2 regions of the Candidatus Thiodiazotropha endoloripes genome follow, and region 2 is predicted to be linked to the other one. Evidence: predicted binding sites of a transcription regulator. Region 2 holds the regulator's gene; the other holds the start of a gene.
What was found. The regulator FNR, encoded in region 2, switches genes on or off when oxygen is low (the NO sensors DNR and NnrR bind a similar motif). The targets are predictions, from matches to a motif close to TTGATNTANATCAA.

Region 1 (4,783 bases), 630 kb from region 2:
GTTTCACCCAGGTAGATGATGTCCACCGGCATTTCTGCCGCCTGCTCATAGAACTGGTAGATCTCATCTCTTGACCAGTAGAACAGAATGGGTCCGAGTGACAACTTGGGATTGGTGCTCATGGATTATTGCCAGGGTCTGTAATAGGGGCCAAGGGTGGTTGAATTTCCTTCTGAAACCTGGTCGAGGGCACTCTGCCAGGCGGCTTGTGGCTGATAGCCTTGCGGGTCACGCTGACAGGCATCGATGGCGGCACGCCAGATTTTGGCAACCTGGGCAACATAGGCCGGCGCCCGCTGTCGGCCTTCGATTTTGATCGCTCTGACTCCGGACTCATAGAGTTGAGGCAGGAGTTCCAGTGTATTCAGGGAGGTGGGCTCCTCGATGGCGTAGTAAGTGTTGTCACCTACGGCAAAACGACCTTTGCATATCGTAGGATAACCGGCCTGTTCATCCCGGCCGTAGCGGTCGGTGAGGATACCGTTTAGGCGGGATTCCAGTCCCTCACTTGTCTCCCGATATTCAACAAATTGTGCCGGGGAGCAGGCACCGTGGGTGTTGGGTGATTCGCCGGTAACATAAGAGGAGAGTATGCAGCGGCCCTCAACCATCACACAGAGGCTGCCAAAGCCGAAAATCTCTATCTCGACCTGGCTGTTTTCGATTACCTGCCTGACCTGGCTGAGTGATAACACCCGAGGCAGAACAGCCCGCTTGATGCCAAATGAGTCGGCATAAAATGCCAGCGCTTCATAGTTGGTACTCGAGGCTTGAACGGAAAGGTGCAGGTTGAGGTCGGGATAGGTGCGATGGGCATACCCCAGGATACCGATGTCGGCGCAGATCAGGGCATCAACACCGAGTGACGCAGCGCTGTCCACCGCCTGACACCAACGCTCCCAGCCCTCAGGCCTTGGAAAGGTGTTGATCGCCATGAAGACCCGTTTACCACGGGATTTTGCATAACTGATCCCTTCACGGGCCCGTTTCAGATTAAAGTTGAGCCCGGGAAAATGGCGGGCGTTGGTATCATTTTGCAGCCCAAAGTAGACCGCGTCAGCGCCGTTATCGACGGCAGCTTTCAGAGAGGGCAGATTGCCGGCAGGGCAGACCAGTTCCATATTGCTTCTCATAGTTAATAATCCGGCGAGCAATTCATATCAGTTCAGGCAACGTTTCGGCAACTCTGGCGGCGACGTTGCAGTTCCCGGGCGATTCCATTTAACACCTGCCATTTGAATGCACACCAGGCGGGTGTCAGCAGAATTGTTTCGGAAGCGGTGCCGGTCAGTCTGTGCCAGACGATGTTGTCAGGCGCCTGTTCCACCAGATCGGCAGCGATCTGGATATAGTCGTTCATCGTCAAAGGGGTGTATTCGCCGTTTCGCCAACTGTTTGCCAGCCGGGTTCCTTTGACCACATGTAGCGGGTGCAGCTTGAGGCCGTCTGTACCGAGCGCTGTGACCCGCCGCAGACTCTCCCGGTTATGCTGGGAAGTTTCACCGGGCAGGCCGGCAATCAAATGGGTGCAGACCTTGATGCCCCGGCTTCTTGCTCTGAGTACCGCATCCTGGTATTCGGCGAACCCATGTCCCCGGTTGACCTGTTCCAGGGTCTCATCAAAAGCGGATTGCAGACCCAGTTCCAGCCAGATCTCATAGCCTTGTGTCTTATAACCGGAGAGTAGTTCCAATACCCCGTCGGGAACGCAGTCAGGCCGGGTTCCGATCGAGAGTCCGATGACATCCTGCTCGGCAAGCGCCTCATCATAACGCTCCGCCAACCGATCGAGAGAGTCGTAGGTATTGGTATATGCTTGAAAATAAGCAAGATATTTATTCGCCCCGGTACGCTTTCGAATAACCTCCCGGCCGGCTTGCAACTGTTCACTGATCGGTTTGGGACGACGGCCATTGGGGCTGAATGAGACATTATTACAGAAAGTGCAACCACCAAGCCCTTTGGTACCGTCTCTGTTAGGGCATGTGAACGCTGTATCAAGCGCAATTTTGTGCACTCTCTCCCCATAGCGATTGAGCAGATATTGCCCGAATGTGGGGAGTTGTTCAGCCAGGGTGGTCATGCGAATCAACCCACTACATTGAGTTCGCGGCGACGAAATTTCACTTTCAGTTGTCTTGCGATACCTTCACAGGCTTCGATATCGACCCCATCCAGGCCATCGATCGCTGTGGCGGTCACATCAGGGATATATTTTGTTGCCCGATCAAGAAATGCCAGCATAGCCTGATAGGAGCCAGGCAGGTTGGGGCGGCAGTGTAGATCGTAAATCTCACTGTTTTGCGCATTCAACGAGACCGACAGGGCATCGACGCATTGCGCCAGTTCAGGCAGGGTATCTTGTTTGTGCACCAGGTTGCAGAGTCCATCCGTATTGACCCGCACACGTCCGCCGTGCTGTTTGACATAGCGAGCAACCTCCAGCAGTACATTGAGCCTGAGTGTGGGTTCGCCATAGCCACAAAAGACAATCTCATCATATTTGGAGACATCGCCAATGGATGTGATCACCTCTTCGGCAGTAGGGCGGTGGTGAATGGTCAGGTCATAACCCTGTACCGTCATGTCACCCTGGGTCTTTGGGCAGAAAGCACACTCAAGGGTGCAGCGGTCGGTAATGCTGAGATAGAGATTGTTGCCGATTTGGTAGCTGATCTGCTGTTGCACGATGCTCTCATAGAGTGAGTTTAGAGAGGCTATCCTAGCGTTTGAAATGAGCGAAACAATGACTTTGGTCAAGACAATCACTGAGATAAAAAACTCAGTACAAGCAGATTATTGGTACGTAATCAGATCTGATTGAGTAATCGGTTCTAAGGGCGGCGTTCAGCGGTAATCGTGCAGTGCTTATTTGCCGCCACCCATTGTTTTCATCATTTTCTGGCAGATTACCTTGAAGTTTTCGAACTGCTGGCGAGTTACCCCTGGCCCACTTAAGCCGTTATCCGCGTAAAAAAGTCCCACCGGTTTGTTACGGATGAAGATCGACATGGAGACGAATCCACTGGTGTTGATCTGTTCTTTTGCCTCTTGGGGGATCATGGGAAGGTATTTTTCAGCATTATCCTTATTCAGAATAACAGCTTGAGGTTTGTTTAATAATATCTTGAATAAACTAGGTTTTTTTGTGTCAAGCGCAAAGCCTTTCAGGGACAGCTGCTGTTCTGACTCTATGACCAGGCGGGATCTGATCATGGCGCGATCGGGTGTAAGCATGGCAAACATGGTGCGGCTCAGGCCAAGATCCTCGTGCATCTGTTGCAGGGCGCTGTTGAGCATCTCCTGTAATGGGTTGCTCTTTTGTGCCGGTGGCGTGTCGCTGACAGCTGCGGGTTTTTGCTGTTTCACTGCAGGTGTTTCTGTTTCAGGGGGCGATTTGCTGGTGCTGGGTTGTGTCTTCTGATCTGGCGCCGGTTGAGGTTTTTCCAGCGCAGCCTTTTGGGACGGGGGTGTGTGCTTGGTCGGTTGTTCCGCTTTTCTACTGGCAGACTTTGTGACGGGCTTCGGATCGCCGCTGATGATATAGAAGCCCGGCAGTGGCAGGGGGAGGGCATGCAGATCCCGCGCGGCCTCTGCGGCCAATCGGTGTAGCGCTGAAATGGCATTTTCCTGGGGGATTTCCAGGAACTCGGCCAGCAGTTCCATATCCCCTAAGGTCTTTTCCCGCTGCCAACCCAGGCTGGTTTCCCGGGCGATTGCAGAGGAGAGCATCACCGAGAGGGGTTTGGGCAGAAAACTGTTGGAGATACCCTGTGACTCTTTGATCAGATCCGGCAGTTGCCAGCGTTCGCTCAAGTGGATATTGAGTGTCTCGAATGTGCAGCCCAACTCGGCTTTGGCAACACTCTCCCGGTCATCCCCGCTGAGAATTTTGTTTTGCACACGCTGCATCTCATCCGGAACCACAGACCACAGGGCCATCTCGCCGATATCGTGCAGCAGGGCCCCGGTATAGAGTCCATCCGTGTCCGGCAGATTACGCATCTTGGCCAGACTGCGGACATAAAGTGCTGCATGAGCCGCCCGACTGTAGCAATTGTAGAGACCGCGTCTTGGGGGACCTTTCAGTTTATCCTCGAGGGAAGGCAGGGTTTTACTGGCCTGTTCGATCAACTCCATCCCCAGCATCGGGATCGCCAGTGTGATTCGGGTGATCGGCTCCTTGGGTTGATTGGGAAGCTGACTGAGCTTTTGCATCACATACAGGCTGAATCCCGGATCTCGCGAGATCACTTCCGAAAGCCGGGTATGGTTAACGCTGGATTTGTTGAGTAGGTCTCTGACCTGGGTCAGGGTGCGCTGCATGACGGGGATGGATTCGGACGAGATCTGCCGTACCCACTCTTCAACGGTCTGGGACATAGCCTGCAAGTATTATGGTTGATGAGGTTTTCTGCATTCAGAAACACCCCTGGGTTAATCGTTTATCGCTCCAAGATAAAACCTATGTGGTGCGCTGGCAAGGTCTGATTGGCACTACAACACCCAATCCGCCTCTCGGCCGGTAGGGGAAATTACTTGGTTTCTGCGGGAACGGGGGGGTGTTAAACTAACCGGTTTGAATATTCGGTATTGAGAGGTTTGTATGGCAGGACACAGTAAGTGGGCCAATATCAAGCATAAAAAGGCTGCAAATGATAAAAAGCGCGGCAAGATCTGGACCAAATTGATCCGTGAGATCACAGTCGCTGCCCGCATGGGGGGCGGTGATCCCAATGCCAATCCCCGATTGCGTCTGGCAATGGACAAGGGCCTTGGCGCC
Region 2 (4,783 bases):
CCACCTGCATGCCGAGACATATGCCCAGGTAGGGTATGCGGTTTTCCCGGGCATAGCGCACGGCTTCGATTTTTCCTTCAACGCCTCGGTTACCAAAGCCGCCGGGTACCAGAATGGCATCCATACCCTGCAGGCTCTCGGTCCCGCTCTTCTCAATCTGCTCTGAATCCACATAGTGAATCACCACCCGGTTGCCGGTATGCACACCCGCATGCACCAGGGCCTCGGAGAGGGATTTGTAGGCTTCGGTCAGGTGAACATATTTACCCACCATGGCCACCTTCACCTCGCCCTCGAGGTTATCCAGCCCTTCGAGAAAGGCTTCCCACTCCGAGAGATTGGCAGGGGGAAGATTCAGACCAAATCGCTGATTTACCAGTTCATCCATACCCTGGGCGTGCAACAGCACCGGAATCCGATAGATGGAATCGGCATCCACCGCAGAGATGACCGCCTCTTCAGGCACATTGGTGAACAGAGCGATCTTTCTGCGTTCCGGCTCCGGCAGGGGCTGCTCCGAACGGCACACCAGAATATCCGGCTGAATACCGATCGAGCGCAACTCTTTCACCGAGTGCTGGGTCGGCTTGGTTTTGATCTCACCTGAGGCCTTGATGTAGGGAACCAGGGTCAAATGCATGAACATGGCCCGCTGCTGCCCCATCTCCACACCCATCTGACGAATTGCCTCGAGAAAAGGCAGAGATTCGATATCACCGACGGTGCCGCCAATCTCAACCAGGCAGATATCCTTATCTCCGGCGCCGAGCAGAATACTCTCCTTAATCTGATTCGTTATGTGTGGGATTACCTGTACCGTACCGCCCAGATACTCTCCCTTGCGCTCCTTACGGATCACCTGCTCATAGATCTGGCCGGTAGTGAAATTGTTATTGCAGCCCATGGTGCTGTCGATAAATCTTTCGTAGTGACCGAGATCCAGATCGGTTTCCGATCCATCCTCGGTAACAAACACCTCACCATGTTGAAAAGGGCTCATGGTGCCGGGATCCACATTGATATAGGGATCCAGCTTGATCATGGTGACATCCAGGCCGCGGGCCTCGAGGAGTGCGGCCAGAGAGGCTGAGGCGATACCTTTACCAAGTGAGGAAACCACACCGCCCGTAATGAAAATAAAACTGGTCATGTAATTCTGCTTACCAGGGTTAGAGTGCTGGGAATGGGATATAGGACGGGGGTAAACAGTACCAGATTGGCCCTCTTCACTCAATCTCGAAGGGCCGGTCCGTCATAGATTCGTCATAACTGCCGAGGGGGGAAGAATTCGTTTGAATATCACCGCTCAAGGTCTATAATCGATTGGCGTGTTTCGCAAATAACAACTACTGAGGCTAGTAGCACTTTACCCGACAGTCCAAGCCGTTTTTTCGGCCGACCTCGTTGTAGAGTCCTCAAGCATCGTATGATGGAGGCTTAGGAAGCCACTTTTATACATCACCGATGGTAGTATCAAAACAATCATTTGAGAGGAAGAAAGCATGACTAAATTTGCTAAAGTTCTGAGCATCGCTGCTCTTGTAGCTGCGTCTACCAGTGCCTCTGCCTGGTGGGGCGGTCCTGGCTATGGTAACCGCGGCTGGAACAATGACGGTTGGGGCGATGGTTGGGGTGATGGCTCCGGTGATTTCAGCTTCGGCATGAGTGGTAATGCCCGCGGTTCTGGCTATGGCCGGGGTAACAACTACTACCGTGACTATGGTGGCTATGGACCTTATGGTTATGGCGCTCCATACGGTTATGGTGCTCCTTATGGCGCTCCTTACGGTGCTCCATACGGCTATCCTGCGCCTCCAGCTGCAGCACCTGCACCAGCTGCACCGGCTCAATAAGCCTACCCATGTGCAGAAAAGCCGGCCTTCAGGCCGGCTTTTTTTTGCTCCCAACGGCCCTGGATACGGCTCCTGCAATGACCCAAAGTAATAAAAAAACCAAAACGACTTGATCAACATCAAGAATTTCTGGAAAAATAGGCCGTGTGCTGGTTCACAAAATAGTAGAGAGACAAGGATGTGGTTGTAGGATGGGGAGACAAGCTATCCGCTCCGACAGGCTGTTTGCCGGGAATGCGGTAGAGGTGGCTCCAGCGGTTTAAACATCAACCTCTGGGAGCTGTAACGCCATTGAGGAAATTGAGGTCATCTCGGAAAGGAAATGATACCCCTGACGCGAAAACCGTCTTTACCAGGCGTTGATATCAAAGCACCCCGCATGCTGGAGCGATTACTTGACTAGCAGAAAAGTTGTCTCATTTGAAAATATCAAGGTAGCCTGCAAGAACTGCAGTCTGGCCACCCTCTGTCTACCGATGGGATTGACACCGGATGACGTGGAGCGCCTTGACTGCATCATCAAACGGGGCCGACCCTACCATCGTGGGGATCATCTATACCGTGGCGGTGATAAGTTCCATAGCCTGCGGGTCATCACCAGCGGCTCGGTAAAAACCTACAGTCCCAACGAAGATGGCGGAGAACAGGTACTGGGCTTCCACCTTCCGGGTGAGCTGATCGGCCTGGATGCCATTCAGGATGATTGCCACACCTGCTCGGCGATTGCCCTTGAGACCACTGCGGTGTGCGAGATCCCATTCTCCCAGTTGGAGTCTCTGAGCGCCATCATGCCCAGCCTGCAGCATCAGATGTACCGCCTGCTGAGCCGCGAGATCGGCCAGGATACGGAAATGCTGACCCTGCTGGGTAAAAAGAGTGCCGAAGAGCGCCTGGCCACCTTTCTGCTCAGTTTCTCGGAGCGATTCAAACAACGGGGGTTTTCAGCCAGCGACTTCTTTCTCAGTATGTCCCGTCATGAAATCGGTAACTATCTTGGCCTGGCCGTTGAAACAGTCAGCCGGCTTTTTACCCGTTTTCAGGATGAAAACCTGCTGAGGGTGGAACGCAAACATGTTCAGTTGCTCGACATACCCAGACTCTACGACATCGTGCAGGGCAGCGACAGCGCCAAATCGAGTCAATCAAGGGGCTGACTTAGGGCCTGTTAACACTAAATCTAATAGGCCCTAGGGTCTTTTCTCCGATTCGACCGCTACGGCTGTTTGTGCCAGATACAGGCCTCACCCATCGCTTCAAGCTGCCGCTGATGGGCTTCCAGCTCGGACTCATCCGCCAGGATCACCTTCAGGGGTGGACGGTCGGCAGCCAGACGACGGATATTGTCGGCCGCATTCTCATCGCCACCCTGCTGTCCGAGCTGATCATCCAACACCAGTGCCGCCTGGCCGCCGGTCATCATCAGATAGACATCCGCCAGAATCTCCGCATCGAGTAGTGCTCCATGAAGCTCACGATGAGAGTTGTCGATATCGTAGCGTTTACACAGGGCATCGAGGCTGTTCCTCTGCCCCGGATGCATCTTCTTTGCCATCACCAGTGTATCGGTAACCGCGCTAAGCGTGTCGATACGCTGGGGATTCTCCATCAGTTTCAACTCATGATCGAGGAATCCCACGTCAAACGGGGCGTTGTGGATGATCAGCTCGGCACCACGTACATACTCCACGAAATCCTGGGCCACATCACAAAATCTGGGCTTATCGGCAAGAAACTCATTGGTGATGCCATGCACCTCGATAGCTCCGGCATCGATCTCCCGCTCCGGCTGGAGAAACTGATGAAAATTGTTACCGGTCAGCCGCCTGTCGACCAGCTCGACACAGCCGATCTCAATGATCCTGTGGCCCTGTTCAGGCTCCAGACCTGTGGTTTCAGTATCGAGCACGATCTGACGCATCATCCTACAGCTCCTGGATACCCTTGTTGGCCAGCTGGTCCGCCAACTCATTACCGGGATGCCCCGCATGCCCTTTCACCCAGTGCCAATCCACCTGGTGTTTTTTAACCTCGCAGTCGAGGCTCTGCCACAGATCGGCATTTTTCACCGCCTTCCTGGCGGCCGTCTTCCAGCCATTCTTTTTCCAGTTATGAATCCATTGGGTAATGCCATTTTTGACATATTGGGAATCGGTGGTCACAGCGACACGACTGGCTCTTTTCAGCTGCTGTAATCCCTTGATGACCGCCAACAACTCCATGCGATTATTGGTGGTGCTGGCCTCGCCCCCAAAGAGTTGTTTCTCATGATCCCCATAGCGCAATACTGCCCCCCAGCCACCAGGCCCGGGATTGCCCTTGCAGGCGCCATCCGTAAAGAGTTCTACATGCTGTGTCATCGAATTCTGCTGCAATCCATGGTAGGTGTAACTCAGGTACCGTTTCTGATTGTGGGTTCAGCTGCGGTGGGAATAACCCGCTTCTTCACCGACCATTTCGGCCGGATCGGGGTGATCGTCACCACTCGCTTCACCGCCAGTATGATATACACACCACCAAAATTCGGATAGACCTTGTCACCGAACTGCTCCATAAACTGCAACTTCTGCATCACACCCAGGCTTTGAATCGGTGGCCGGTAGTTCAGATACTGGATCTCCAGCAGATCGAAGCCCAGCAGTGCCAGCCAATCCAGTACCCGCCGGCTGCTGAAAAAGTGGCCACACCAGGGAGGCGTGGAAGAGCGCATGCGCAGCAACCTCACCCCACCCCACAGACTCCAGGGATTGAAACCACTCAGTAACAGCTTCCCCTCGGGTATCAGAACCCGCTCTACTTCGCGTAACACCTGGTGGGGATCGAGAGAAAAATCGAGGGTGTGGGGCAACAGCACCCCATCCACACTGTCGGTGGCAAACGGCAGATGACTCGGATCAGCCTGTAGTTTACCCGGCTGCCCGGAGTTGCCGATC

Region 1: A3193_RS05590 (TatD family nuclease-associated radical SAM protein) is a predicted target of FNR. The motif match lies at 2,747-2,760, and genes of this name have one in related genera.

What each region holds. Positions count from the first base shown of each region.
Region 1 is NZ_LVJW01000003.1:1,234,894-1,239,676, forward strand. It holds gene A3193_RS05575 (U32 family peptidase) at 1-122, opposite strand, end outside; gene ubiU (ubiquinone anaerobic biosynthesis protein UbiU) at 126-1,121, opposite strand; gene mnmL (tRNA modification radical SAM protein MnmL/YtqA) at 1,166-2,083, opposite strand; gene A3193_RS05590 (TatD family nuclease-associated radical SAM protein) at 2,089-2,688, opposite strand; gene A3193_RS05595 (HDOD domain-containing protein) at 2,869-4,383, opposite strand; gene A3193_RS05600 (YebC/PmpR family DNA-binding transcriptional regulator) at 4,607-4,783, shown strand, end outside.
Region 2 is NZ_LVJW01000003.1:608,899-613,681, reverse strand. It holds gene A3193_RS02815 (CTP synthase) at 1-1,150, opposite strand, end outside; gene A3193_RS02810 (sulfur globule family protein) at 1,503-1,853, shown strand; gene fnr (fumarate/nitrate reduction transcriptional regulator Fnr) at 2,249-3,007, shown strand; gene dnaQ (DNA polymerase III subunit epsilon) at 3,067-3,771, opposite strand; gene rnhA (ribonuclease HI) at 3,776-4,210, opposite strand; gene A3193_RS02790 (class I SAM-dependent methyltransferase) at 4,243-4,783, opposite strand, start outside.